One region of the Streptococcus caledonicus genome, then DNA from elsewhere that is predicted to be linked to it. Evidence: predicted binding sites of a transcription regulator. Region 1 holds the regulator's gene; the other holds the start of a gene.
What was found. The regulator NrdR, encoded in region 1, represses ribonucleotide reductase genes. The targets are predictions, from matches to a motif close to ACACNATATATNGTGT.

Region 1 (15,485 bases):
GAGTTTTATTGGCTTGATAATCCTTATTTATCTCCTCATTTAAGGCTGATGATGGTCGAAACTGAATAACCTTGAACTGAACGCCTCTGTCTTTTATCCCCTTACGAAGCACATGCAAGATACCATGTTGGGACACTTCCTGTTCAAAGCGTTTATAAAAATTTCCGACAGGGTCAGAGCCGACCATCTTCTCATACCTTGCCCATTTCTTAGCTTGAGTTTCTTTGATGAATTGAATCAGTAGTTCCAAATCCAATCCCTTAGTTGCTTCATAATTCAACTCCTGAAACTTGGCTTTTGTCCAACCGCCTTCCGCCGAGGTCAACCAAGTTTCTATATCTTGTTCAAAGCGTTTTTCATTATCTTCCATTATCCCTTATCTCCTTTATCGTTTTCTATCGTTTGCTCATCATTTTGTAATACTATATTATGCTTCCTTGGCACATCCAGTCGAGGAATAACTACACTTTGCATTAGTTTCGACATCTGTGCAGATTGGCCTGCAATTTCAGCTATGACAGGTGTGACTATTTTAGGGATATCTATCTTTGGTATCCTGATATCTTTTAGGGCGGTAGCTATTATATCACCAGTCAACTTTGAGTTGAGTTGCATGGAATCAACAATACCCTGAAAATGCTTAGACATAGCCTGTAAAGCCTCTTGAAATGAAACAGCAAGTTCTGGAGTCTGACGAAACTTACTATCGATAAGACCTTTCTGCATATCATGAAATTTATTAGCATAATCCCTAACCTCACCCCTACAAAACTTCCAGTCATTAAAAGTCATCAGCTTGTGATGAGCCACCTTATTTCGAACCGCCCGAATTTTCTCTATCACCCGTTCATCAATGGCTTGCTGAGGTAAAAACGGCCTAATGCTAATATCCCACATACTACGAAACTCCGGTTTGCTATCCAACTTTTGGATTTTCTCATACAGCTCTCTGCCTTTATTAATATCACAAAACTCATAGGAATTTCCAACTAACAACCAACTTTTCAAAAATAAAAGTCTCTCTAGTTCACTCAAATCCAGATTTTCAACATAATCATTTAGTTTCTGCTTTTTGCGATTACTAGTTGCATCTCTAATATCGTAAAAATGATAAATAAAATAGACTATCTTTCTTAAATTTGTTTCGTAATCGAACAGAATGGGGTAGCATTTTTTCGCATAGTAACCAGATAAATCAGAGGAATAATGTGTGACTTCAAAATACTGACCTAAAATACTATCTATCCTTGCACGAAACTTATCATAGAAATAGGCTTTTCCCCAATGCACATCAACAGCTGCTTTTAGCCGACAGTGCAAAACATCTCCCGATTGTTTAATAACAATCTTGAAGCTCAAAGGAGTTTCCTCTGGAAAGTTACAAACAAGATTATCAGTCTGGGCTAGTCGACTAATTTCGTTGTTTTTCTCAAAAGCATCCCAAAATAAGCGACGCAAATCTCCATCTCCCTTTTTGACTTTTAGGAGTAACTCAAAATCAGCCTTCATTAGCCCCTACCTGTTTCTTACCTGTCACATACTCATAAATGAGGGATTTTTTATATGTGTGGTATTCTGAGATAATGTTTTCTTTCTCCATTATCATTTTATCAATAATAATAATTTTATTATCCAAATAGCTAGCGATGCTAGATTGTTCTTCTATACTAGGTAAAACTATTGGTAGAGATATTAGTTTTTGAGCAGAAATCGCAGGATAAGAGATTCCATACGAATTAGCTACAACATTTTCTGTAAAAGAATCACTTTTAACGGCATATCCAAGAAATTCAGGAAGAATTTTATCGTTAGGTCTCAATACAGCAAACCCGGTTGATACTACAACATTTTCATCATCTTCAATTGTGGTAATTGCTTTGAGATAAGTTCGAACAGTAGAAACAATCGTATCTCCTTCTTTTACACGCTTTCTTGCCCTAGAAGGAGATGATAGGAGTCCCATCTCTTGATAATTAGAGATTCCATTAATACTATCAACTGCACCAATTTCAACATATTTAATAAATAAATCAGCATCAATCTCTTCTTGGCTAACCTTATTGTCATCCAAACTAACACAATATTTAAGGGGGATAATTCCCCACCCCTCAGGCACATTTCCCACCCACTGAATACCAGACGGTACAAATTTTACAGTAGGGTCTAACCCCTTGGTGACAATTTCTGTAATCAACGATTGCTTGTAGGCTTTTAGTTCTTCGATTGAGGTCTTAGTATCTGTGATAATGTCATCAATCAAAGCTATTTTTTTATCGAGAAATTGAGCGATTTTCTCTTGCTCGGATAGAGGGGGAATAGCTACTTTAACTGCACCAAAGTATTCATCAGTTAAAGTAGACCTTAATGTTCTGGAATATGGTAGTAATATTTTATCGTTATCCATCATAAGTAGTAGATAGTAATAAAACTTTAAGTTCCCGTTTATTATTCTATATTGGGAATATGCTGGACTTGTCACACCATCATTATAAGCGATCCCAACACACCTTGGCGTAACATCAATATCAAAAAGACATAATATTAAACTCCCTTTATCAATCTTCTGATAGCCATCAAATGTTGTTGGCATTTTACCGCTTGGATTTTCCAGATTTCTAATAACTACTCCGTTCATTGTCAAAGATAGTACATTTTCACCTGTCCACTTTTCAAGAATCTCTTTTTTCTTTGATAAAAAAGATTTTATAGGAACCACTCTCCAGTTATATGGAACTTCCCCAATCCAATCAATACCGCTGTCTTTTATCTTACGCATTAAGCCCCTCCTTAATTTCATTCAACCGAATCAGAATAACAATACCCAAATGTATTAGGAATTTCTTTCTGAAATTGTCGAATTCAGATGTTCTTGATTCAAGAGCCTGTTCATGGCTATGCCTAAAAACCTGCAACTGTCCCCTCAACTCTCTCAATTGCTCATTTGTAAATAGACCATAAAAATCAGCCTCATTCAGAGGAAGGAACTTACCGCTAGGAAGCTTTAAGAGATTCTCAATTACATCTGCAATCGTTCGTAACTTCTCATCATCTGTCTGTTGCTCCCATGTCGCATCCCTGAGAGATATTTTCCTGATGATGGTTTGCAAATCATCGGGGACTAGCAGAACGGCTCCATCTTGTTTGACAAAGTCTAATGCCATGATTAATTGACGCCTCTCATCCCATGTAACTGTCCCGATGCTATTGCGTTTTGTGTGAATGTAGGAACGTATCTGGTTATAGGCGAACGAATGAAGACTACTTGAGGTGTGTAATATATTAGGGAATTGAGTAATTCTGTATCCCTGACCGTCTAAATATTGACAAATTAATCGAAACTCTTTATTTAAAACAGCATTCCTAAACATCTTTTCATTATCAGGACTAATCAATTCTTTAAATCTTGCAATAACATCACTATCATTGCTATAGAAAAAATTATCAAGCTCAATCACCTTTTATCCCTCCACATCTTGGCCACTTAGAGATTCAAAATTCTTAACAATTTTTTCTTCTAGCTCCTTAATCCGTTTAGCGATCGTTTCAGAGCCCTCTGGTGCTTGATATTTATAAAATAGGCGTGTAAAAGGAATTTCATAACCAATTTTCGTCTTACTGTCATCTACCCAAGCGTCTGGATTAAAAGGTAAAACCTCTCGAGTAATATATTCATCAACATCTTCCGTTAATGGAATATCTTCTGTATCTCGTTTACTTGTGTCAGGTGTCGCTTTTCCATTTTTCTTGCGAACAATATTTCCGTCTTCGTCATACATAGGAGTCTCAACAACAACTTTTCGATAACCGAAAAAATTGTTATCAAAGATTTTCGATTCTACCAAAGTATCACCTTCGGTGTAGGTTCTGTTCGCAAACTCACCATAAGCCTGTACAATCAATTCACGCTGAGCTTTATCAATATCTACCTTTTTATCACCAATATTCTTACGACGTTTTACAAAAGCCCTACTCGCATCTAAAAGTTGAACTTTACCTCGCCGTTCTTCTGCCTTATTTTTAGTAATAATCCAAATATAAGTGGAAATGCCCGTATTGTAAAATAAATCCGTCGGGAGCTGAATAATTGCTTCCAGCCAGTCGTTCATGATCACATACTCACGAATCGCAGACTCACCTCCGCCAGCATTTCCGGAAAATAAAGCGGAGCCATTATGAATAATCGCCATCCGACCTGTATCCTTCAACTTAGAAATGCCATTTAGCTGAAAAAGAAGTTGCCCATCCGAAATCTTAGGCAAACCAACACTAAAGCGCCCTTTCTCACCTAACTCAGCCTCTTCCTTGACTGCTTTCTGGTCTTTTTTCCAATCTATACCAAAAGGCGGATTAGAGATTAGGTAATCGAAAGTGTAGCCTGAAAAAGCATCTTTTGAAAGAGTGGAGCCCAAAGCCATATTATCAGGATTTCCTCCTCGAATCATTGTATCAGCCTTGGCAATAGCATAGGTTTCTGGATTTAGCTCCTGACCAAAAGTCGTCACATCAGCATTCGCGTCGAGAGCCTTAATTCGCTCCGTCATCGCTGAAAGCATCTGAGATGTGCCCATTGTTTGGTCATAAATGGTTCTTACAATAGGCTTATCTGATGGTTTTTCGTCTATAAGCAGAATATCTGTCATCAAGTAAATAATATCCCTGCTGGTAAAGTGGGCTCCAGCATCTTCTCCATAACTTTCAGAAAAACGGCGGACTAACTCTTCAAAGATATAACCCATATCAGTGGAAGTCACTGTATCTGCCCCTAAATATGCCTTCTGACTATTAAATTCCTGAATAACTGCAAACAGAGCGTCATTGTTTGTCATCTTAGAAATTTCTTTATCGAATTCAAAGTTGTCAAGAATATCTCTGACATTTTCAGAAAAACCATTAAGAAAGGCGTAAAAATTCTCTTGAATATTATCAGGGTCACTCAATAAACTATTAAATGTAAAATTGCTTGTATTATAAAATTTATAGCCAGAGGTATCTGTCAGTTTTCTATCCCTAATTTGCGCCACTTTAATATTAGATAAAGTCTTAGAAACCTCAAGTACCCTATCTCTTGTCGGAAGCAGGGTGTCATGCAGACGCTTTATCACGGTCATAGGTAAAATAACTTTTCCGTATTCATGAGGTTTATAAAGTCCTCTCAAAATATCTGCAATATTCCATATCAAAGAAGCCTTTTCTTTAATATTTGTTGTCATTCTCTCATTACGGATGTTTTCATTTGTAAATCTTTCGCCCATTTTCCACTCCTTTTTATTAATAAATAATTTTCGTAAGAAGCTGATAGGATTCCTTAGTTATGAATATAACTAAGGAAGAGAGCTCTCTTCGAGATTATTCTTTTACTCTATTATAGCACAGATTTAAGTCATTATCAGTGCCTTTCTCCCTTATTGAGCTTTACAATACTGGACTTTTTCGCAAAGAGAGTTGTCCTCTGAAAGCAACAATCTAACTCGAAAGGAGATTTTTATGGAAAAATTGAAATAACCACCCTTTACTGATCTAAAAAGTGCCGAACGTGCTCTCAACATATACCGTCACGTCTATCTCGAACTAGAAGCTGGCGACCGAATTAAGCTCTCTCGATTCAATAATTTTGAGGTGGATTGGAGACGAGTTGAAGAGGAGAAAACCTTCGAGGCGTTTTACGTTTTGAGCGACAACAAGGTACTTCGCTACACCTGTCAGCTTGAAGCACCAGACGAGGTCAAGGACCTGCTTGATAAAATCGAACAGGCTGAATTTTCTTCGGATTATACCCAAAAACTAATGGCTCAGACAGTTGAGATTTTGGTAGTAGATATTCTTGAAAAATAAGATGCAATACCAAAACGGCTAATAGTTCAGCCGTTTTTGCTTGCTTTTGATGTTCGCATCGCTATTTGTTTCGGGTGATATTTAATTGGCGTAACAACGCCGTTTCTGAGGGATTTCGTCAGGCGACTTATTATCTATTCGGAGTTATGAAAATCTCTTTGCAGGTTTGGATTTTTGCGAAAATGGTCATAAACTCAGTTTTTGTCCGCAACAAAAAGACAACACAAACCTAGACCACTACAAGTGTTACCATTATCGTCGAGCTGGCGACACTTGTTCTGGTTCACATTACCTTCGCAAAGAAATTCTGGAAGAATTAGTGTTTGGCGACCTTCAGCAACTAATTTCTTCTATTCAATTTAACGAGGAAGAATTGCTCACAAAACTGAAGTCTCGCTTCGATATTCGAGAGAGTAAAAAGCAAGATAGCTTACGCAAACATTTAAATAAAGCCAAGAAACGTTCGCTGGAGCTAGACACAATTATCCAAAGGCTCTATGAAAAGCAACTGCTAAGCGAGATTAGTGATGAGAGATTTAGAAAATTGGTGGACAGTTACGAGAGTGAGCAAGCTGAACTCAACCAGCAAATTCAGAAATTTCAAGAGGTTCTGATTAGTCAAACCGAATCTGCGAAAAACATTGACAAGTTTATGCGAACTATTCGCCAACACACAAAACTTGAAAACTTAACAACACAGCTAGTGAATGAACTGATTGATAAAATCGTCATCCACCAACCAACTGGACGTGACAAAAACCGTCAAGTCACTATTGAACTGCATTATCAATTTATCGGAGAATTATAAAACGAGCGAACTAAAAACCCGCTCGTAAAATAATAACTAACGGACTGCTCGGTGAGGTGTGGACATTATACCACAAATGGGACTGAAACAGTGAAATAGGCTAATTTATAGACCTAGTTCGACTCTAAATATGTGTTTTAGACTAGGTTCCACTTTAAAAGGTGAGATGGAACTTACTTTTGGAATTATCGAAGCAATGGAAATGGTTTTGAGTTTTAAAAGGTCTTTAAAATCATTTTTAGATATGATAGAATGGAATCATCTATAATTTGTATTGATGAGGTGTTTTGTGAAAAAACTTGTTGTACTCTTGGTTGTTTTTATTGCTCTGTTTTTTCCTGTAGCTATACAGGCAGAAGACATTATGGACATCACCCGTGCGGCTGGTTATGAGGTTTTGGAAATGAATCGTCCAAAGGCCTCAATTGCTATTGATGGGAAGACCGGTGAAATTCTTTGGCAGGATAATATTGATGCCCTACGTGATCCTGCAAGTATAAGTAAGGTGATGACGCTTTATCTAGTTTATGAAGCTATTGCTGAGGGTCGTTTGACTGAGGAAACGATTATTACAGCAACTGAGGCGGATCAAGCTATTGCCCAGATTTATGCAATTTCCAATAATAAAATTGTTGCTGGTGTTGATTATACTGTAGGTGAGCTTATTACGATGACGATTGTACCATCGTCAAATGCAACAACTGTTATGTTGGCTAATTATTTGTCTAATAATGATGCGGATGCCTTTCTTGATATGATGAATGCCAAGGCTCAAGAGTTAGGCATGACCAATACGATGTGGAATAACGCTAGCGGAGCTGCAGCGGTAGCATTTAATGGATACTACTTGCCTCAGCGTTATGATAATTATTTACCAAATGAAACAACTGCACGTGATTTGGCTATCTTAGTTTATCATTTGGTTAAAAAACATCCTGCTATTCTTGAACATACAAAAGATCCTGTTGTTACAGTTAAAAAAGGAACACCTTATGAAGAAACTTTTGAGACTTACAATTACTCTTTGCCAGGAGCTAAATATGGTATTGAAGGAGTTAACGGTCTTAAGACCGGTTCAAGTCCAAGAGGAGCCTTTAACTACATAGCGACGGTTAACCGTAATGGTCAGGAAGTTATTTCAGTTATCATGGGAGTAGGTGATTGGGCTGATCAAGACGGGGAATATTATCGCCATCCTTTTGGAAATGCTATTATTGAAAAAGTCTATGCTGATTATGAGAACCGTCTTTTATTAAAAGCTGGAGAGCATGAAATCAACGGTCAAAAATATGCACTAAAAGAGGATTTTTATGGCACTTTGAGAAAAGGAACAGAACCAGTTTATCAGGTTGATGAACAAGGGAATCTCTCTTTAGATAACGGGCTTGAAAGTGTTAGTCCTAATATAACATCAAGTCAAATGGTAACAGTTGTTGAAAATCCTGTAACTAAAGCAATAAAGACAGCTATACCGAGATCAAGTGAAAATCAAACATCGCTTACAGATCTTTTGTTTAAAAAAGGTTTAATTGTTATTCCGCTTATTGTTATTTTACTGGGTATTTCGATTTTTGAATGGAAACGAAAAAGAAAATAAAATAAGCAAAAAAAGGCGAGGAAACTCGCTTTTTAAATTGCCTAATAATACTTATTTTTGCTATAATGAACCATTATAGGAATTTGTCTAAAAGAGTTCCATCAGTTTTTACGGAAAGGATGGCGTTATGGAACGAGCTATATTTGCAGGGGGCTGTTTCTGGTGCATGGTACAGCCGTTTGAAGAGCAAGAGGGAATTTTATCAGTGAGAAGCGGTTATACTGCTGGGCATGTCTCAAATCCTACTTACGAGCAAGTTTGCAGTAAAACAACTGGTCATACGGAGGCTGTTGAGATTATTTTTGATCCTAAGAAAATTACTTTTTCAGATCTAGTTGAGATTTACTGGGCGCAAACGGATCCAACAGACGCATTTGGCCAGTTTGAAGACCGTGGAGATAATTATCGCCCTGTGATTTTTTACTGTGATGACCGTCAAAAGGAAATAGCAGAGCAGTCCAAGGCAGCCTTGCAGGCTTCAGGGCGTTTTGATAAGCCGATTGTCACAACCATTGAACCCGCGCAGCCATTTTATGAGGCAGAGGAATACCACCAAGGGTTTTATCAGAAGAGTCCAGAACGCTATAAAGAGAGCTCAGCTATTCGTAAAGCCTTTTTGAAGGAGAACTGGAAGTGATTGCTGTTCGAGCGTTGACTATAGATGATAAAATACAGGCTGCTGCTCTTTTGGCAGCATTTCGTTCAACATTAAGAAGTTTTAAAAATCGACAGGTTGCCCTTGATTTAGAAGAAGGAGCAGAGGAGTTTACCTTCTTTTTAGATGAGAAGTATCCCATGTATGGCGCTTTTATCGAACAGGTTTTAATTGGCTATGTTGTTTGTAAGGTGGAAGGTTCATTGGTTTGGATAGAACAGCTCTTTGTCTCCGAGGCGTTTCGCAGACAAGGTGGTGCGGCGGTTCTTTTTGAAAAGGCTAATCAGCTATCTCAATCAGTAGGTGGTGAAACATTATTTCAATATGTTCATCCTAATAATCATGAGATGTTATCTTTTTTGAGAAGCCAAGGATATACAGTTTTAAATTTAATTGAAGTTCGTAAGCCTTATCAAGGCGAACAGTTGACGCAAACGATTTATGTGGACGATGAACCTTTTGATTATTAAGGAGAAAATAGTGAGGAAATCATTTTATAGCTGGCTGATGGCACAACGCAATCCAAAATCAAATAAGCCGATGGCCATCTTAGCGGATTTGGCTTTTGAGGATACAACCTTCCCTAAACACACGGATGATTTTGAAGTTGTCAGTCGTTACTTGGAAGATGAGGCAAGTTTTGCCTTTAATCTCGGTGATTTTGATAGAATTTGGGAAGAATATTTAGGACATTGAGGGACAAATGGATTTGAGCTTTAAAACAGTAGGTGGTCGCTTCAATTACCGTGTAGCAGCGGTTATTTGTCGTGACGGAAGATTGTTGACCATTCAAGAACCTAACTCACCTTACTCTTACTTACCTGGTGGTCGTGTTGCTATAAAAGAAACGGCTGAAGAGGCCATTCTCAGAGAAGTCTTTGAAGAAACAGGATTGCAAGCGGAGCTTATTCGTCCTTTGTGGCTTAATCAAGCCTTTTTTACTGAAGATCAGACAAAAGAGTCCTTTCATGAAATCTGTCTTTATTTTTTGGTGGAGCTTCTAGTGGCTGATACTGAGGATTTTTTAGTTATGGAACATGGTAGAGTTAATCAGTTCAAGTGGCTCGCTTTTGAGGAGTTGCAAGAAACCTATTTTTACCCTGAGTTTTTGAAAAATGAGATTTTTCAGTTGCCGAATCACTTGACCTTACGGGTGGAAAGAGAAAAGGATTAGCATTGTGAAGTGACTGGCTAGGACGATATTAAGTTGATTTGAGAAACTTGAGTTCTATCGACATTTGCTAATCTTATTTTGGAGTTAAGGTAATATATATTCATATGATAAAAAAGGAGACACTAATGAAAACGATTCATACAGATAAAGCACCTGCAGCAATTGGACCATACGTTCAAGGGAGGATTATTGGTAACTTATTGTTTGCAAGTGGTCAAGTGCCTTTGTCACCTGAGACTGGGGAGATTGTTGGAGAAACAATCCAAGAACAAACACGGCAAGTATTGAAAAATATTGCTGCGATTTTAGATGCGGCCGGTACAGATTTTGATCATGTGGTGAAAACCACTTGTTTCCTTAGTGATATGAATGATTTTGTGGCCTTCAATGAGGTTTACCAAACGGCTTTCAGTTCAGATTTTCCAGCTCGTTCAGCTGTTGAAGTGGCCCGTTTACCACGTGATGCCAAAGTTGAGATTGAAGTGGTTGCTGAAGTCTCCGCTTAAAGGATTTGGTGTCTATACGCATTCAAAAACAAAATTAGAATTTTAGATTTTCTGCTGTCATTGCTGGACTAATGAACGTTGTGAAGATAAAACGATTGTTTCGCAATAGTGATATTTTTATCAGTGAAATTGTTTGGTGGAATTTGATAGTCTTGGGGAAGGCTATCAAAAACTGGTGCTGAGAAATAAGAGAGTGACAGTAGTCTGAGCTTGGAAATAAGAGAGTTCAAAGCTTATTCTTGGTAAGAACGGATTTTTGGTAGAATGATTAGTGGACATGTTCATCTGTTTCTATACTGAGTTGAGGAATTCTAGTATATCAGACGATCATGTCTTTTGGGTGCATTTCATTTTAAAACGTGGGATTTTTAATACTGAATTCATTTCAAAATCTGAAATGGTGGATTTTATATTTTAACAATTGGAGTTAATTAGATGTCTATTGTTGTAGAAATTCAGCCATATTTATCATTTATATTGAGACTAGAAATTGGGACAAACCAGCATGGATGGCAAATCTCATTCTCACAAGTTAAACTTTTTAGCGTCATCTAAAATGCGACCACAAGGTCGCTCGAAACAGATAGTTGCCACTGCTACCGTGTCGTGGTAAAAAAACGATTGAGCAGATTCTGTCAATCGTTGAGAGGAGTGAAACTGTCCAGTGGACACTTTCAGTGTGAGCCTTAAAACTAAAAATCGAACGAAGAACTTAGGTTTAGAAATAAGGAATGGAACTCTATAGGAGGTTTTGACGTTGACTTCGTCGGTTTCATTTCTAACCTCCAAAGGTCTCTTAACCTTTCGAGTATCCTTACAACATAAGCCTAGCTGTTCCAAAAAATTGTGAATACAAGCTATTAGATTTTGATTTAAAAATGAAACATATAAGGCCTCCAATTGAGTGTGGTAATTCCTGTTAGAAATTGATTGTTTTTTTATTCTAGTGTACAGGTAAATCCACGAGACATCCACTGGGGGTCTTTACATATTGTCTATAAGAAAGAAACAAAAAAGTAACTTTTGAATGTGGATTAGTATTAAAGCTATTTTGAATCATACAGAAAAACGTAGAAACTACCAACTACGTTTTTATCATTTGTGAAAGAAGTAAAGATGAATCTGGCTGAGGCTGGCTTTATAACTGATAGTTCTTATGGAGATGTGCCAACTGATAAGGAGATTTTAGAATGCTGTATTATCCTTAAAAAATCATTACTTTTCTAGTAAGATATGGTGGCTCAACTAAAGTTTTCAAGAATTTTAGTGAAATGTAGTTCTAATAGGGGTAGGTGCCATTGATGATTTTAATGAGTTGTTCTTGTGCTTCAACTGCTTCTGGAATTGGATAAATAGGATAGACATGATTCATGTCTTCTTTTTCAATGTAGATAACCTTGTTAATTCCTGTTGCCTTAAGTCTGTTGGCGTAGTCACGAATATCTGGGTAAAGAATATCTCGCGTCCCTGTGAAAATAGTTGTTGGTGAGAGGTAATTAGTAGGGCCGTTTTTTGGACTAACATAGATATGGTTAGTGTTATCAGGAGATTTTGCCCAGAGTTCCCCAATCCGGCGTAGTCCCCAGGCTGATAGGATTGGATCGCTACCTTCATATTTCGGAATGTCAGGATGGGTCAGGTTAACATCTAACCATGGAGATAGTAAAATGAGCTGTTCGGGTTGCTTTAAGTGTCTTGGATTACTTTCATTGTGCAAGGCGTACGTTAACGCCAAAGCTAGTCCTCCACCAGCAGAATCACCCATAAAAATGAGATGATCAGTCGTCTCGGAAACGGTTTCGTAGAGATTGACTAATCGAGGAATAGCATAATCATAGCTATAGCGAGGTGTTTTGGGATAAATTGGGAGGACAATTTTAGCATCTAGTTGTTCTGATAAGTTTTTCAACATACTAATATGGTATCTTGTAGGATTGTTGAGGTATGACCCGCCAGCAAGATAGAGGATAGTTTTTTGCTCTTTGTTGTTTTTGTCATTCCAAGTAAAGACTTGCATGTTGAAAAGGGATTTCTCCTCTGTTAACTGACCATTGACAGTGCTGGGATCAAGGTGATAGGGCTGGTCGGATTGCTCACGGCTGGCATTGAGATACTGTTGGAAGGTGCTATCGTCTTGAATTTGGTAGTAGCTTTTATCACGTTTTAACCAGAAATATTGCTCAATGAACCAACTTTTCCAAGAACGGTCGCGGGCATGTGTGATATAGGGATACGAAACGACTAAGAACAATCCAGTAATAATAAGCGTTTTGAGAATTTTTTTCAAAATATTCTCCTTTATAAGTAGTTTATTGTACAGAATTAGTATAGGTATAGAAATTAATTTTGTCAACGATAAATGAACATATTTTTGATAATTGATGTTTTAATGCTGAATAGTAGAGATTGTGCAAATCAAGTTTAGAACTAAAAGTTTAAAGTTGTTTCCATTGATATTTTAAAGAATACTTCATATTAAAAACGTACAAAACAGTGAAACCTATTTTAGAAAATGTTCCATTGCGGGAGATAAACTGGAACTTACTTTAGGAAATTAGTAAAATTACTCGACATGGTTTTCAAAAGATGATTGCTTTGTTTATTGTAAAAGTTATGGTAAAATGAGGTAATAGATATTAGAGAAAGTAGGTGTGTTATGCGTTGTCCAAAATGTCATTGCAATAAATCTAGTGTTATTGATAGTCGTCAGGCTGAGGATGGCAATACGATCCGTCGTCGCCGTGAGTGTGAAGAGTGTGCTAATCGTTTCACAACTTTTGAGCGTTTAGAGGAAATGCCACTTCTTGTGATTAAAAAAGATGGAACGCGTGAGCAATTTTCTCGTGATAAAATTTTAAATGGCATCATTCAAAGTGCTCAGAAACGACCGGTATCTAGTAGCGATATTGAAAAAGCGATTAGTCGCATTGAGCGCAAGGTTCGTAGCGACTATGATAGTGAAGTTGAAAGCACCGTTATTGGTAATCTTGTCATGGATGAATTGGCTGAGCTGGATGAGATCACCTATGTTCGATTTGCGAGTGTCTATCGCTCTTTTAAGGATGTTGATGAAATCGAAGAACTTCTTAGACAAATCACTAGTCGTGTAAGAAGTAAGAAGAGTGGGAGTCAAATTTATGACACCGAATGATATATTTTCCTATCTTGAGGGACATAGTCCTGTTTATGATACGCAAAGCCTTGCTAAAGTGTATCAACCAATTTTAGGAGTTGATGCAGTCGGGCTTTATGCTTATTTTGTTGCTTTCTGGGATAATGGTGTTGGAAAATATAAATTTACTGATATCTTAAATCATATGCAGTTTGGGATGTTACGATTTGAGGAATCTCTGGCTTTACTAACTGCAATGGATTTAATTGGTTTTTACCAAACTACAGAAGGATATGTGATTGACTTAAAACCTGCTCTAACAATTACAGATTTTTTGGACAATCCTGCTTATCGTCGGTTATTAGAAAAACGTATTGGTGAAGTAGCTGTAGAACAATTTATCAGGAAAACACCCGAAAAATTTCGTAACCTTTCTAAAAGATTTTCGGATGTATTCACTGGCATTGATGAAATTAGCATCAAGCCTCAACGAACTTCTCAATTTGATTGGGAATTTTTTAAACAACGGATGCAATCCGACGGTCTGCGTCTAGTTGAGGAAGACGAAGAAGTTGTGGAGCTTTATAATTTAGCTGAAAAATATCAACTGACCTGGTTTGAGTTGTATAAAATTGCCAAGCAAACGGCTCACAGGCATGTTATCTTACCTAAGCGTATCAAAGCTTTTTTGGAACAAGAAGAGCAATCCTTTTCGGCTGAATTCACAAAAGAAGAATTTGAGTTGTTAGCTAAGGTTAAAACACAGAATGCAACTGAGATTCTAGGTGAAATAAAAAAATCTCGTAAGGCTGTTATTACGTCTGATGAATGGAGAAGTTTGGACGAGTTAGTTGCGATGAATTTCTTAGACGAAGTGATAAATGTCATGGTGATTTATACGATGGCAAAGACTAAGTCAGCTAATCTTAACAAGTCTTATCTGATGAAGATTGCAAATGATTTTGCCTATCAAGATATCACAACTGCCGAGCAGGCCATTATTAAATTGCGTAGCTTTGACCAGAGAAAGAAAGAGAGTCAACCATCGCGTCGAACACCTAAACCTAATGTGCCTGAATGGAGTAATCCTGATTACAAGAATGAGACTACGCCTGAGGAAATGGCTAAACTTGAAGAAATGAAGCGACAAATGTTGGCGCGTCTGGGAGGAAATGAATAGATGGAAAAAGTTGGACAAACCATTGAGCGCAGTCAGCACCTATATAAAACTAGCACTGATGAATTGATGCGGATGATTCTAGCTGATTCAGAGATATCTGATTTTATTGCCAAGAACCAGATGACTTCTGAACAAATAAAACGTAGTTTACCAAAATTTAACCAATACCGTAACGAACGTGCGAAGTTTCAGTCAGGAGATGTCAGCTATATTGCTAAGGGATATCAACCAATGCTCTTCATGAATGAAGGATATGCGGACGTCTCTTATCGTGAAACGGAAGAATTGAAAGCTGCACAAAATCAGCAAGCGATTGAAAATCGCATTAATCTAGTTAATTTGCCCAAAACTTATAAAAAAATTACTTTCCAAGATGTTTATCTAGATGATGTTAAGCGCATTGAGGTTTTTGATGATTTGATCAGATTTGTAGCTGAATACCCTAATTCTCAACAAAGAGGACTTTATCTTCATGGTGATATGGGGGTTGGGAAATCTTTTATGCTGGCTGCTATGGCACGTGAATTAGCTGAAAAGAAGGATGTTTCAACAACATTCTTACATTTTCCAAGCTTTGCTATTGATATCAAAAATGCTATTAATACCGGTACTGTTAAGGAA
Region 2 (15,485 bases), on a different contig from region 1:
ATCGGGTCACATTAGTTGAGGAGGCATAAGTATGCCTGTTGTGGATGATAAGGTAGTGCTAAGACACTTAGTGTCGATGGAATACCTAAGCGAAGAAGAGGTTGTAGGCTTAATTTCTCGAGGGATTTCTTTAAAAAATGGCAGAGCTTCTCAGTCGTTAGATAAACAAACCTTTATCGCAAATCTCTTTTTTGAAAATTCAACGCGCACTCATAAATCATTTGAAGTCGCAGAGAAAAAACTAGGACTTGATGTGATTGATTTCCATGTTGAAACGAGTTCTGTTAACAAAGGTGAAACCCTCTACGATACAGTGTTGACATTAGATGCTCTAGGTGTTGAGATTTGTGTTATTAGGCACTCAGAAGTCGATTATTACAAACAACTTATTGAGAGTTCTACCATTTCGGCTTCCATTGTTAATGGTGGTGATGGTTCTGGTCAACATCCCAGTCAGAGTTTGCTTGATTTGATGACCATTTATGAAGAATTTGGCCGTTTTGAAGGAGTGAAAGTTTGCATTGCAGGTGATTTAACGCATTCGCGCGTGGCAAAATCTAACATGCAAATCTTAAAACGTTTGGGAGCGCAGCTTTATTTTTCAGGACCAGAGCAATGGTACTCAAAAGAATTTGATAGCTACGGTCAGCATGTAGCTATTGATGATGTTATTGAAGAGCTTGATGTGCTCATGTTACTGCGTGTGCAACATGAGCGTCATGATGGTAACGGAACGTTTTCAAAAGAAACGTATTACCGTCAATTTGGATTAACCAAGGAACGCTATGAATGTTTAAAAAGCTCTGCTATAATCATGCACCCAGCCCCAGTAAACCGCGATGTAGAGATTGCTGATAGTCTGGTGGAGGCGGATAAATCACGAATTGTGAAGCAAATGACTAATGGTGTTTTTGTGAGAATGGCAATCTTAGAAGCGATTATTGCGGGGCGTCAAGAAAGATAATTTATAATGACTTGGCTATGTCAGGCACTAGCTCGAAAACAACTGCAATCGTTCAGTTGTTTTCTCACGTCTGAGTGCCCCATTCACGCTATTGAGTCAGAAGTATTTATTTAATGCTGTTCAGAGAGACAGCAAATAGAAAGGAGAAGCTTGTTAGTGATGCTAACGGGCGGGGATTAAACTGAGTAACATTAGCGTCCCTTAAAGTAAAACAATGACAAAACGATTGTTGATTTTAGAAGACGGTACTGTTTTTGAAGGGAAAGCCTTCGGAGCAGATGTAGAAGTGACAGGAGAAATTGTTTTTAGCACAGGGATGACTGGCTATCAAGAATCCATCACAGACCAATCTTATAATGGACAGATACTGACTTTTACGTATCCATTAGTAGGAAATTATGGCATCAACCGTGATGATTATGAATCGATTACACCGACTTGTAAAGGTGTCGTGGTAGCTGAGGTAGCTCGTCGTGCAAGTAATTGGCGCAATCAGATGACTTTAAATGAATTTTTAAAAGCTAAAAATATCCCTGGTATTGCTGGTATTGATACAAGAGCATTAACTAAAATTATTCGCCAACATGGTACCATGAAAGCTACCCTAGCAAATGGTGGTGAGTTGAAACATTTACAAGAGCAGCTTAAAGCTACTGTTTTACCAACAAATAATATCGAACAAGTGTCGACTAAAACAGCTTATCCTGCACCGGGGATTGGAAAAAACATTGTACTAGTTGATTTTGGCTTGAAGCACTCAATTCTTCGTGAGTTTTCAAAACGAAATTGTAATGTGACGGTTGTTCCTCATACAACGACGGCAGAGGCCGTTTTACACCTCAATCCTGATGGAGTGATGTTGTCAAATGGCCCTGGAGACCCAACAGATGTCCCAGAAGCGTTAGAAATGATTCGTGGTGTGCAGGGGAAAATTCCACTTTTTGGAATCTGTATGGGCCACCAACTATTCAGTCTGGCTAATGGTGCAAGAACCTATAAGATGACTTTTGGTCACCGGGGGTTTAACCATGCGGTGCGTGAAATTGCTACTGGACGTGTGGACTTTACCAGTCAAAATCATGGCTTTGCGGTAGATAGAGAAACCTTACCGGAGTGTTTAATGGTGACTCATGAAGAAATCAATGACAAGACTGTCGAAGGGGTTCGTCATCGTGATTTTCCAGCCTTCTCTGTTCAGTTTCACCCAGATGCTGCACCTGGTCCACACGATGCCAGCTATCTCTTTGATGCATTTTTAGAAATGATTGATGCTTGGAAAGCTGATCAAGCGACCAAGTAATGACATCGGAATCGTTATTGCCTCTATCAATTGAGAGAGGGAGAAAGTGTCGTAGCTGTTTGAACTTTCTTCGAAAGTTCTAGTTATCCTGACGGGGTCGTCAATGAGATCGAAGATTTCTGACTTACCGCCATTATTTAATGTTATCCAGAGAGGTAACAAATGAGAGAAAGGAGAAAACAAGGGGATCGTGTTTGCGAAAATGAACACGAACTAAAATCCTAGTGAAAAAATAGATTTCCTAGTGTGTAAGCACACGTCGTCAGTGTCCTATTTTCGCTTTTGAGTTTTTTGGCTCAAACCTTTAACAGTCTACTGGACTATTAAAATCATACGGATTTTTAGATCCCCTTTGTATCATAAATTATGCCAAAACGTACTGATATTAAAAAAATTATGGTGATTGGTTCTGGTCCGATTATTATTGGTCAGGCTGCTGAATTTGACTATGCTGGAACACAGGCTTGTCTTGCTTTAAAAGAGGAAGGCTATAGCGTTATTTTGGTTAACTCCAACCCTGCAACCATTATGACGGATAAAGAAATTGCGGATAAGGTTTATATTGAACCCATTACCTTAGAATTTGTGACACGCATTCTCCGCAAGGAGCGACCTGATGCTCTCTTACCAACCCTTGGTGGTCAAACTGGTTTGAACATGGCAATGCAACTGTCTAAAGCAGGTATCCTTGATGAACTTGGTGTTGAGCTTCTGGGAACAAAATTGTCTGCTATTGACCAAGCTGAGGACCGTGATTTGTTCAAGCAATTGATGGAAGAATTGGACCAACCTATTCCTGAATCTGAGATTGTTGAGACTGTTGACGAAGCGGTTGCCTTTGCTAATAGCATTGGTTACCCTGTGATTGTCCGCCCTGCCTTTACTCTAGGTGGTACTGGTGGTGGAATGTGTGCCAATGAAGCAGAACTTCGTGACATCGCTAAAAATGGTTTGAAATTATCGCCAGTAACCCAATGTTTGATTGAACGCTCAATTGCTGGCTTTAAAGAAATTGAATACGAAGTCATGCGTGATGCATCCGATAATGCTCTAGTCGTATGTAACATGGAAAATTTTGACCCTGTTGGCATTCATACGGGTGACTCCATCGTGTTTGCACCGACACAAACGCTGTCTGATATCGAGAATCAAATGCTTCGCGATGCTAGTCTAAAAATCATCCGTGCTCTTAAAATAGAGGGTGGCTGTAACGTCCAGTTGGCACTTGACCCACATAGTTTCAAGTATTATGTTATTGAGGTGAACCCGCGCGTGTCTCGTTCGTCAGCCCTTGCCTCAAAAGCAACTGGCTATCCAATCGCGAAATTGGCTGCGAAAATTGCAGTTGGTTTGACTCTTGACGAGATGATTAACCCTGTCACAGGAACAACCTACGCCATGTTTGAACCTGCTCTTGACTATGTGGTTGCCAAAATTCCTCGCTTCCCATTTGACAAGTTCGAGCACGGTGAGCGCCGTCTTGGGACACAGATGAAAGCGACAGGAGAGGTTATGGCAATCGGTCGTAACATTGAAGAAAGTCTCTTAAAAGCCTGCCGTTCGCTTGAAATCGGTGTTTATCACAATGAGATGCCAGAACTAGCAGATGTGACAGACGATGCCTTAGTTGATAAAATTGTCAAAGCACAGGATGACCGTCTCTTCTACCTTTCAGAAGCCATCCGTCGTGGTTATCCGATTGAAGAATTGGCAGAGCTGGCGAAGATTGATATTTTCTTCCTAGATAAGCTCCTTCATATCTTTGAAATCGAACAAGAACTGGCAACACATGCTGGTGATGTAGCGTTGCTTAAAGAAGCCAAACGCAATGGTTTTGCAGATCGTAAAATTGCAGAGCTTTGGAATATGACGACAGCAGAGGTGCGTGCTCTTCGCCTAGAGAATAAGATTGTCCCTGTTTACAAGATGGTAGATACCTGCGCGGCTGAGTTTGAAAGCTCCACGCCATATTTCTACTCAACCTATGAGTGGGAAAATGAGTCTGTCAAATCAGATAAAGAGTCTGTTATCGTTCTTGGTTCAGGTCCAATCCGTATTGGACAAGGGGTTGAGTTTGACTATGCAACAGTGCATTCTGTCAAAGCCATTCAAGCAGCTGGCTACGAAGCCATTATTATGAACTCAAATCCTGAGACGGTATCAACTGACTTCTCAGTATCTGATAAACTCTATTTTGAACCGCTAACTTTTGAAGATGTAATGAATGTGATCGAGTTGGAACAGCCAAAAGGTGTCGTGGTGCAATTTGGTGGTCAGACAGCCATTAACTTGGCAGAAGCCTTGTCTAAGGCGGGGGTTACTATTCTTGGGACACAAGTTGAGGATTTGGACCGTGCTGAAGACCGCAAACTCTTTGAAAAAGCATTAAAAGAGTTGGGGATTCCGCAACCGCCTGGCCAAACCGCAACCAATGAAGAAGAAGCTGTGGAAGCAGCTCGTCATATTGGTTTCCCTGTATTGGTACGTCCATCGTACGTTCTCGGTGGACGTGCCATGGAAATCGTTGAAAATGAGACTGATCTTAGAAGCTATATGCGCACAGCCGTAAAAGCAAGCCCAGAACACCCTGTTCTTGTTGACTCATACCTCGTTGGTCGTGAGTGCGAAGTAGATGCAATCTCTGATGGGAAAGATGTCTTGATTCCCGGGATTATGGAACATATTGAACGTGCCGGTGTCCACTCAGGTGACTCAATGGCAGTTTACCCACCACAAGGGATTTCTAAAACCATTCAAGCGATTATCGCTGATTACACCAAACGTTTAGCACTTGGTCTAAACTGTATCGGAATGATGAACATTCAATTTGTCATAAAAGACGAAACGGTTTACGTAATCGAAGTAAATCCACGCGCTAGCCGTACCGTACCATTCCTCTCTAAAGTCACCGATATTCCAATGGCTCAAGTGGCAACCAACTTGATTCTTGGCAAATCATTGGCAGAGCAGGGATATGAAGATGGGCTCTACCAAGAAAGTCCTCTGGTTTACGTCAAAGCACCAGTCTTCTCCTTTACAAAATTAGCTAAGGTAGATAGCCTTCTTGGACCTGAGATGAAGTCAACAGGGGAAGTCATGGGGGCAGATGTGACCCTTGAAAAAGCCTTGTATAAAGCCTTTGAAGCCAGCTACTTCCATTTGTCTGAATTTGGCAATGTGGTCTTCACCATTGCTGATGATACTAAGGAAGAAGCTCTAGCCTTGGCAAAACGCTTTGATCGTATTGGTTATAACGTCCTTGCGACAGAAGGAACAGCTAAATACTTTGCAGAAAACGATTTAGAAGCACAACTTGTTGGTAAAATTTGCCAAGATGATACTGACATTCCAAACCTTGTTCGTCAAGGAAAGGTACAGGCGATTGTCAACACCGTAGGTAAGAAACGTACCGCAGATGAAGACGGACAAGTTATCCGTAGCTCTGCCATTGCCCAAGGCGTGCCACTTTTCACAGCTCTGGACACCGCAGAAGCCATGCTACAAGTCCTCGAAAGCCGCGGTTTTACAACACAGGCCATATAAGAAAACTAAGAGGTTGGGACAAACCATCACGATTGCGGAGCCCACACCCACAAAACAATGAAAACCAATAGGAAAAGCCCTCGCTAAGTGCTATACTCTTAGTGAGGGCTTTTTGAAGCTTTCGTATAAAAATATCTCAACCTTCTTTTTTGATAGTGACAACAGATTGACGCAGTGGTTGATTGGAGGTCTGTAGGTGGATACTTCCTTCATTTTCAAGTGTCTACCTAAAATAGTCCACCGGACTATTTTAGTACCACGCAATCGTTAGCGGTCATCCTATACGAATGTGATGAACGTCGTTCATCTTATTTCCAATCTCCAAAAGTCTCCCAGATTTTGGGAGCTGTGCGGATGTGGGAGTGAAACTGTCCACTGGACAATTTCAGCCTGAGCTTAGAAATAAACTAGCGAAGGGAAGTCAAGACTTCGAAATCATGCCTTCTGTCTCACTCTCTTTTTGTGTAAAAAATAACTTAACTTACCCCAATATCTTGTGGACTAAATGTTGACTTTTTACCATATCTTGTGTTAAGATAGTCTCTCGGAGGTGAGAACAATTGTGATTATATTAGCTGGCATGATTGGTGTGGGGAAGACAACTTATACTGCCCGTCTGTCTGAGGCCTTGGGAACAGAAGCGTTTTATGAGCCTGTAGAGAATAATCCTATTTTGGATAAATATTATGAGAATCCTGATAAGTATGGATTTGCTCTGCAAATTTATTTTTTGAATAAGCGATTTAAGTCTATTAAAGAGGCTTATCATAATAATGATAATGTTTTAGATCGTTCAATTTATGAAGATGCGCTTTTTACCTATATCAATTCTCTTGAGGGAAATATTAGCCAAGAAGAGTATGAAATTTATTTGGAACTTTTGGATAATATGATGGAAGAGCTCGAAGGTATGCCTAAGAAAGCACCAGATTTGTTGGTTTATCTTGATGGTAGTTTTGATCATATCATGGGAAATATTAAAAAACGTGGTCGTGATTTTGAGCAACCAACAGACGAAAATGGTCTATTAGATTACTATCGCCTCCTACATGGACATTATGGTGACTGGTATGATAATTATGATTACAGTCCAAAAATGAAGATTGATACAGATCATTTTGACGTGACTAATGATGCAGACTGGGAAACAGTCTTTGCACAGATTAAAGAAACGTTAAGTACTTTAGAGAGATAAATACAATAAAATACAAGGCCTCGTGCCCTGTATTTTATTTTTAGATATGGAAAACTAAAACCACCCGTTTTTTTTTAGCGGGTGGTTTTGGTGTCACAAATTGTGATTATTTCACAAAATCATTGATTTCTGTTTCGATGTTTGCGATTTTTTCCTCAGCTTCAGCAAGTGTTTCACCGACTGTTGCGATGTAGAATTTGATTTTTGGTTCTGTTCCTGATGGGCGAACGGCAAACCAGCTGTCATCAGTCAATGTGTACTTAAGGACGTCAGATGGTGGTGTTGTTAAGTCAGTTGTAGTACCATCAAGGGTGACTGCTTTTTGAAGGGCAAAGTCTTCAAAAAGGGCGATGTCTGTTTTGTTGAACTGTTCTGGTGCATTGTCACGGAATTTTGCCATAATAGCTTTGATTTGTTCAGCACCGTCTTTACCTGAAAGGGTAACAGAAATGGTTTTTTCAGCAAAATAGCCGTACTCTTTGAAGATTTCATCAATACCGTCTGCAAGTGTTAGGCCACGCGAGCGGTAGTAGGCTGCAATTTCAGCTACCATTAGAACAGCTTGGATAGCATCTTTGTCACGAACAAATGGTTTAATCAAATAGCCAAAACTTTCTTCAAAACCAAACATGTAAGTGTGGTTGTGTTTTTCTTCAAATTCTTGGATTTTTTCAGCGATGAATTTGAAACCGGTCAACACATTGAACATGGTTGCGCCATAGCTTTCTGCAATCTTAGTAACTAATTCAGTAGATACGATTGATTTAGCAAGAGCTGCATTTTCAGGTAGTGTCCCGGCTTGCTTGTGTGCTTCAAGGATGTATTTGGCGATAATCGCTCCGATTTGGTTTCCTGATAGGTTCCAATATGAACCGTCAGCTTGACGGACTTCAACACCGACACGGTCAGCATCTGGGTCCGTTGCTAAGAGTACATCAGCTCCGATTTCACGTCCAAGTTCTTCAGCGAGGGCAAAGGCCGCTTGGCTTTCAGGATTTGGTGATGCAACGGTAGAGAAATCAGGGTCAACGGTTGCTTGGCTTTCGACAACGGCAACAGATTCAAATCCTGCTTCAGCAAGGGCACGACGCGCCAGCATTTCCCCTGTACCATGAAGTGGTGTATAGACAATTTTCATGTCTTTGCCATGCTCGGTAATGAGTGCTTTATTGATGTTGATAGCCTTGAGCTCATCAAGGTAGAGGCGGTCAGTTTCTTCGCCAAGAACCGTGATGAGACCAGAGTTTTTACTTTCTTCAAGGTCAGCGAGTTCAACGGCAAATGGATTGTCAATACCACGGATAAAATCAGTCAAAGCTGAAGCATCTGCTGGTGGCATTTGCCCACCGTCTTCTCCGTAAACTTTATAACCATTGAATTCTTTCGGGTTGTGACTAGCTGTGACCATAATACCAGCGACAGTATTATAGTGACGCACTGCAAATGACAATTCTGGCGTTGGGCGTAGGCTTTCAAAAACATAAGATTTGATACCGTGTGCTGCCAAGACTTGAGCAGATTCAAAGGCGAACTTTGGTGAGAAATGACGTGTGTCGTAGGCAATAGCTACACCCCGTTTTTTAGCATCTTCTCCTTTGCTTTCTACTAATTTTGCAAGGCCTTCTGTTGCCTGACGCACGACATAAATATTGATACGGTTTGTACCTGCGCCGATATAGCCACGCATCCCTGCGGTTCCGAACTCAAGGTTGGTATAGAAGGCATCTTCCTTGTTTTTTTCATCCATAGCGAGTAGATCCTCACGGAGATAGTCAGGAAGTTCGGCGAAATCAAGCCATTTTTGAAAATTTTCTTGATAGGTCATTGCATTCTCCTTTAACTTTTATTAACCGCTTTCATTATATCATTTTCATGTAAAAAAATCACGAGTTTTCGTGATTTTCATTATTTTTTTAAATTTTGAAGTCGTGGAACAATAATAAGTGCTAAAAAAGAAGAAATCAACATTTCAGCAATGGCATTTGTCCCTATAACAGTGGCTAGCATGGCTTGAATATTACCATTATAAACATTTGAAAAGAGGAAGAAAATCCCACTGAGAACAAAAATGGTATTTGTCATTGATCCTATAGCACCTGCGATAAGAAGTCCACTACGGTTTTTGATTAATTTATAGACAAAGTAGGGTGTGATACCAATTAGTATTCGTGGGACCATTGCAATAATGAGCGAATAGATATTACCATTTTCGACAAAGGGTGAGAAAAGGTAGCTCGTTGGCAGTAGGATGACGGTGTTAGTAACGACACTGATGAGTCCCATTAAACCGCCAAGTGTTGCTCCTACACGTGGTCCATAGAGGATGGAAGCAATGATAACTGGAATATGCACCAAAGTTGGTTTAATTGGAAGCGGCAGAACATTAAAAATGATAGACGTCAGAAGATGGATGACAATCATTGTTGCAAAGAACATTGAAATAGTTGCAACAGTGGTAGAGTTTTCGTTTTTCATTTATTCTCCTATCTTGCTATTATATATTTTCGTTAATGATTTGTAGAATGGTATCTAGATCAGCTAGAGCGCCTCGCCCGACATCACCGCAGGCTAAGAGAGCTGATTTTGGTGTGATTTCTTTGTAACCCACCTCTTTTAAAATAGCAATATTGCGTTGGGTTAACGGGTTATCGTACATTTTTGTATTCATGGCTGGTGCGATGAGCTTTGGAAGGTCTGCTGGCAAAGCTAGTGCGGTTGCTGTGACCATATTATCTGCTCCGCCATGTGCCAAAGTAGCAATCGTATTAGCAGAAGCAGGTGCTAGGATAAAAAGATCGGCTTCTTTTCCAAGGTCGATATGGTTAATCCGCTCTGCTATTTTTTCTTCCATCACATCCAAGTGAACAGGATTTTTAGACAAGACCTGCAAGGTTAGTGGTGTGATGAACTTGGCAGCCGCTTCCGTCATAAGAACGTGCACGTCATAGCCACGCTTGGTAAGTTGGCTGGTCAAGTCGGCAGCTTTGTAGGCGGCAATAGAACCTGATATAGCTAGTAGAATGCGTTTAGTCATGAGCAGTCACCCTTTCATAAAGTTTTTCAGCAATTTCTAGTTTGGTATGAGCTTTAATTTCATTTGTCTCATCAACGAGATAGGCGATATGTTGGTCAGCAGTAATGTCGTTTAAATCATTAGCAACAATAAGCTCTGCCTGATTTTTGACAAGGCTAGCCCTCGCCACATCAAACAGCTCTGACTTGGTCACCCCCACCAAAAGCTTGAAGCCAATCAGTCGGATATTGGGATTCCATTCTTTAACCTGACTAATAATTTTTGGTGTTTTTTTCAGAAAAAGCACTTGGTAGTCAGATTTGGATGAGATTTTAGTTTCACCATTTTTTTTGGACAAAAGCTGAGCAGGAGAATCTGTTTGTTCAAGTTCTTTTAAGTCAGTCATGTAGACTGGCGTATAGTCTGATACCGCCATGCTGTGAATGAGGACATCGTGTGATTTAATGAGAGGCTCCAATGTAGTGAGCAGGCTTTCTACATTACTAATGAGTTGGATTGTCAAATTTGCTTGTTCAAGAGGCTTGACAGCTTGTTTTGTCGTCACTAAAGTGACTTGATGTCCTTTGGATAAAAAAGTCTCTGCTATTATTTTTCCAAGGTAGCCAGTGGAATGATTTGTTATCCCTCGAACACTGTCAATGTTCTCTGTGGTACCACCAGATGTAATCAAAATTTTCATAGGCTGATTTTACACTAAAATACTGATTTTGTAAATTATTTGAGTTATAATAAGAAGATAAAAAATAGAGGAGAAAATTGTGGCTAATCAAGGTATTGACATTGAAAAATATCATCAATTAGCGTTGCAAAAACAGGGAGAACACCGTAAGTTTTTGGCGAGTTTAAAGAAAAAAGTACCAAAAAATTTGGATAAGGTTGTCCAAGAGGTACACCGTGAGGTTTTTCTTGAGATTGATTGTACCAAGTGCGCTAATTGTTGTCGTAATCTGGGTCCTCTTTTCACCGAGGCAGATATCACTAGGATTGCAAGACATTTCCGCATGAAACTACCTGCGTTTGAAGAAGCATTTTTACGGACAGATGAAGATGGAGATAAGGTTTTCCAATCCATGCCGTGTCCGTTTTTAGGTGATGATAATCTTTGTAGTATTTATGATGTTCGTCCGAAAGCTTGTCGTGAATTTCCTCATACAGACCGCAAGAAGATTTATCAAATTAATAACTTGACGATTAAGAATACCCTCTTTTGTCCAGCAGCTTTTCTCTTTGTTGAGAAACTACAAAAGAGATTGTAATGGAGTGATAGTGCTTTAAACTACGCTTGTGGTGAGAGATAGAAACAACTGGAAAGTTTGAATGAATTTAGTTATAATATAGAAAACGATTATAAAAAATGGAGGTGTTTTTATGATTGTAACAACAACTAATAGTGTCGATGGCGCCCAAGTGAGCGGTTATAAAGGAATTGTTTTTGGTGAAGTCATTACTGGAATCAACATGTTTAAAGATATTGGTGCCGGTTTGCGCAATATCTTTGGAGGTCGTTCAGCAAGTTATGAAAATGAATTGACTGAGGCGCGTGAAACAGCCCTCAAAGAAATGGAGAGACGGGCAGCTGAGTTAGGGGCAGATGTTGTTATTGGTGTTAAAATGGATTATGAAGTCCTAGGAGCAGACAATGGCATGCTGATGGTGACTTGCAGCGGTACAGCGGTGACCCTAACCAAGTGAGAATAGAACAGTTGATTGGGATATTTTAAGTCTAAGCTCGGAAACTATGAAGCGAGGGGGCAGAGGGGATTTGAAAAGCTGTTCAATTATAAATGTTCAATCTGTCATCGCATCAAATTGTCATTATTGCAAAATTTAAGTGGTGAAAAGACTTTTCCTAGTCTCAGTAATCGTCTTAAGAAACAATATTTAGCTAATAAAAGCTGCGCTTGTCAAAAATGATAGGTGCAGTTTTGTATTTGTTTTACTAGTTGTCAATAACTATTGACAATAAGGTGTTAGCAGACTAAAATAGTACTAGATTAATAACACAAGGAGAATCTTATGAATAAGCGCATCTTGCAAGCTCCCACAGAACTCTATCAAAAAATGCCTACTTGGCTTGTGGCTATCTTGACACCTGTAATGGTTGAAGGATTCTTTATAATAGGTAGTGTCTTATTTGGAATTATTTTTGGTCTTTCGGCTGTCTTTTTCATCATAGTCAATGGTAATTTTGACGCTTTCACAGAAGGAGTGACCTTACCTCTCCATGTAGAACTATTGAGTTTTTCCTTCGTATCAGGCTTGCTTTTTATGTGGGTCAAATGGGTTGAAAAACGTCCGATTTCTAGTCTAGGATTTTTTAAAAAGAACTGGTTTAAGGAGTTAGCTTTAGGTTTTCTAGTTGGTTCTCTTCAATTCAGCTTAGCCCTAGGCCTAGTTTACCTCTTGGGAGGTGTAGAGGTCTCAGGGGTGGATGTTTCTAGTACGACATGGTTATATGTTCTATCAACCATTCCATTTTGGTTAATTCAGGGTGGTACAGAGGAACTTTTGACCCGTGGTTGGCTTTTGCCGATTTTAAATAAACGGACTAACCTTGCTATCGCGGTTGGGATAAGTAGTTCTCTCTTTGGTTTGATGCATCTAGCAAATGACCACGTTACTTTCTTATCAGTTTTAAGCATCATTTTATCTGGAGTTACGATGGCTCTCTATATGTTAAAGCGTGATAACCTATGGGGTGTTATTGGACTTCACGGAGCTTGGAATTTTGTTCAAGGAAATATTTATGGCGTAGCTGTTTCAGGGCAAGGTGCCGGAGCCTCAATTTTTCATTTTGTGGAAAAAGCTGGCGCGCCAGAATGGATTTCAGGTGGAGGATTTGGAACAGAAGGAAGTCTAATGGCATCACTGGTTGAACTTCTTTTCATTGCTTACCTCTACTATGGGGTTAAAAAAGAAAAAGCTTAAACAGTTTAGTCTCACTAGACTGTTTTTCTTATCCGAATAAATAGCAAATTTATGATAAAATAAGAAAAAACAGGAAAGAAGAAGTACATGATTGATAGAAGAGAAGATAATCAGTTTGAATTAGTCTCAAAATACGAACCATCTGGAGATCAGCCGCAAGCCATTGAGCAACTGGTGGACAATATTGAAGGTGGTGAAAAAGCGCAAATTCTAATGGGGGCAACAGGGACTGGTAAGACCTATACCATGAGTCAGGTCATTGCTAAGGTTAACAAACCAACCTTAGTCATCGCCCACAACAAAACCCTTGCTGGTCAGCTTTATGGGGAGTTCAAGGAATTTTTCCCTAACAATGCCGTAGAGTACTTTGTTTCCTACTATGATTATTATCAGCCTGAAGCTTATGTGCCCTCATCTGATACCTATATCGAAAAAGATAGCTCGGTCAACGATGAGATTGATAAGCTCCGCCATTCGGCAACATCGGCGCTGTTAGAGCGTAATGATGTGATTGTGGTGGCATCGGTATCTTGTATCTACGGTTTGGGGTCACCAAAAGAGTATGCAGATTCGGCAGTAAGTTTGCGTCCTGGTCAGGAGATTTCGCGTGACAAACTGTTAAACCAGCTGGTGGATATTCAATTTGAGCGCAATGATATTGATTTCCAGCGTGGGCGTTTTCGTGTGCGTGGTGATGTGGTGGAGATTTTCCCTGCTTCTCGTGACGAACATGCCTTCCGTGTGGAATTTTTCGGAGATGAGATTGACCGCATTCAAGAAATCGAAAGTTTGACAGGGCGTCCAATGGGTGAAGTGGAGCACTTGGTCCTCTTCCCAGCTACTCACTTCATGACCAATGAGGAACATATGGAGCACGCTATCAAAAATATTGTGGAGGAAATGGAAGCTCAGGTTAAGGAATTTGAGGCAGAAGGCAAATTGATTGAAGCGCAGCGCATTCGCCAAAGGACAGAATACGATGTGGAAATGCTTCGTGAAATGGGCTACACGAACGGTGTCGAAAACTATTCTCGCCACATGGATGGCCGTTCGGAAGGAGAGCCACCATACACCCTTCTTGATTTCTTCCCAGAGGATTTCCTCATCATGATCGACGAGAGTCACATGACCATGGGGCAGATTAAAGGCATGTACAATGGCGACCGCTCACGCAAGCAGATGTTGGTGGATTACGGGTTCCGCTTGCCGTCAGCGTTGGATAACAGACCGTTGCGCCGAGAAGAATTTGAGAGCCATGTCCATCAGATTGTCTATGTGTCAGCGACACCTGGGGATTATGAGATGGAGCAGACAGACACAGTGATTGAGCAGATTATCCGTCCGACAGGTCTTCTCGATCCAGAAGTGGAAGTGCGTCCGACTATGGGTCAAATGGACGACCTTTTGGGTGAAATCAATAGCAGAGCGGAAAAAGGGGAGCGTGTCTTTGTCACTACCTTGACTAAGAAAATGGCAGAGGATTTGACCGATTACCTCAAGGAAATGGGTGTCAAGGTCAAATATATGCACTCGGATATTAAAACGCTAGAGCGGACAGAAATTATTCGTGACCTCCGCCTCGGAGTTTTCGATGTCTTGATTGGAATTAACCTGCTCCGTGAGGGGATTGACGTACCAGAGGTAAGCTTGGTTGCCATTCTTGATGCGGATAAGGAAGGATTCCTCCGCAATGAGCGTGGACTGATTCAGACCATAGGGCGTGCGGCTCGTAACAGCGAAGGGCATGTGATTATGTATGCTGACAAGATCACTGAATCCATGCAACGAGCTATGGATGAAACCGCCCGCCGTCGTGAGATTCAGATGGCTTATAATGAAGAGTATGGCATTGTCCCACAAACCATCAAAAAAGATGTCCGCGACCTCATCGCCATCAGTAAAGCAACAGCAACCGATGTGGCAGAAGAAACAGTTGACTACTCAGCCATGAATAAGAAAGAACGCCAAGACACCATCAAGAAACTCCAAAAACAAATGCAGGAAGCTGCAGAGTTGCTTGACTTTGAACTGGCCGCTCAAATTCGCGACTTGGTGTTAGAATTGAAAGCGATGGATTAGGGGGAGGATATGAAGATTATGACAATATGTGGTAGTATGAGATTCCAAAATGAGATGAAAGAACTCTCTGGAAAGCTGGAATTAGAACATAATTGTATCGTAATCAATGTGCTTATTTTGATGATGAAAGCCAGTTATCTGATGAAGATATTATACGTTTGGGGAAAATACACTTAGAGAAAATAGCCATGGGTGATGTTATTTATGTTGTGAATATTGGAGGTTATATTGGAGACAGTACCAAACGTGAAATTGCCTATACACTTTCTCTTGGAAAAGAAATACTCTCATTAGAACCTTTAAGCTGAGAGGCTAAAATTTTGGTTAAGTTCAGGCTAGTGAAATTTTGTTGATTATATATGCGAAAGAAAGTTTGAAAACTTATCCTTTAAGTGGTGGTTCACTTAAAAATAATAAATATAATTAAAGGAAATTATAATAT

Region 2: a site for NrdR is predicted at 6,292-6,307, ahead of ACFPQ3_RS07610 (deoxynucleoside kinase). Genes of this name have one in related genera too.

What each region holds. Positions count from the first base shown of each region.
Region 1 is NZ_JBHSOJ010000026.1:6,375-21,859, forward strand. Features, by position in the region: gene ACFPQ3_RS09360 (type I restriction endonuclease subunit R) at 1-370, opposite strand, end outside; gene ACFPQ3_RS09365 (hypothetical protein) at 370-1,509, opposite strand; gene ACFPQ3_RS09370 (restriction endonuclease subunit S) at 1,499-2,776, opposite strand; gene ACFPQ3_RS09375 (hypothetical protein) at 2,769-3,455, opposite strand; gene ACFPQ3_RS09380 (type I restriction-modification system subunit M) at 3,459-5,252, opposite strand; gene ACFPQ3_RS09385 (hypothetical protein) at 5,617-5,832, shown strand; gene ACFPQ3_RS09390 (DUF4368 domain-containing protein) at 5,999-6,640, shown strand; gene ACFPQ3_RS09395 (D-alanyl-D-alanine carboxypeptidase) at 6,930-8,237, shown strand; gene msrA (peptide-methionine (S)-S-oxide reductase MsrA) at 8,365-8,874, shown strand; gene ACFPQ3_RS09405 (GNAT family N-acetyltransferase) at 8,871-9,362, shown strand; gene ACFPQ3_RS09410 (YozE family protein) at 9,373-9,588, shown strand; gene ACFPQ3_RS09415 (NUDIX hydrolase) at 9,596-10,066, shown strand; gene ACFPQ3_RS09420 (RidA family protein) at 10,192-10,572, shown strand; gene ACFPQ3_RS09425 (alpha/beta hydrolase fold domain-containing protein) at 11,852-12,907, opposite strand; gene nrdR (transcriptional regulator NrdR) at 13,229-13,723, shown strand; gene ACFPQ3_RS09435 (DnaD domain protein) at 13,710-14,864, shown strand; gene dnaI (primosomal protein DnaI) at 14,865-15,485, shown strand, end outside.
Region 2 is NZ_JBHSOJ010000016.1:742,412-757,896, reverse strand. Features, by position in the region: gene pyrR (bifunctional pyr operon transcriptional regulator/uracil phosphoribosyltransferase PyrR) at 1-29, shown strand, start outside; gene ACFPQ3_RS07625 (aspartate carbamoyltransferase catalytic subunit) at 32-964, shown strand; gene ACFPQ3_RS07620 (carbamoyl phosphate synthase small subunit) at 1,179-2,264, shown strand; gene carB (carbamoyl-phosphate synthase large subunit) at 2,631-5,807, shown strand; gene ACFPQ3_RS07610 (deoxynucleoside kinase) at 6,370-7,002, shown strand; gene ACFPQ3_RS07605 (phospho-sugar mutase) at 7,109-8,827, opposite strand; gene ACFPQ3_RS07600 (ECF transporter S component) at 8,908-9,477, opposite strand; gene coaC (phosphopantothenoylcysteine decarboxylase) at 9,497-10,036, opposite strand; gene ACFPQ3_RS07590 (phosphopantothenate--cysteine ligase) at 10,029-10,715, opposite strand; gene ACFPQ3_RS07585 (YkgJ family cysteine cluster protein) at 10,795-11,292, shown strand; gene ACFPQ3_RS07580 (putative heavy metal-binding protein) at 11,405-11,728, shown strand; gene ACFPQ3_RS07575 (CPBP family intramembrane glutamic endopeptidase) at 12,053-12,964, shown strand; gene uvrB (excinuclease ABC subunit UvrB) at 13,052-15,043, shown strand; gene ACFPQ3_RS07565 (hypothetical protein) at 15,136-15,351, shown strand; gene ACFPQ3_RS07560 (hypothetical protein) at 15,484-15,485, shown strand, end outside.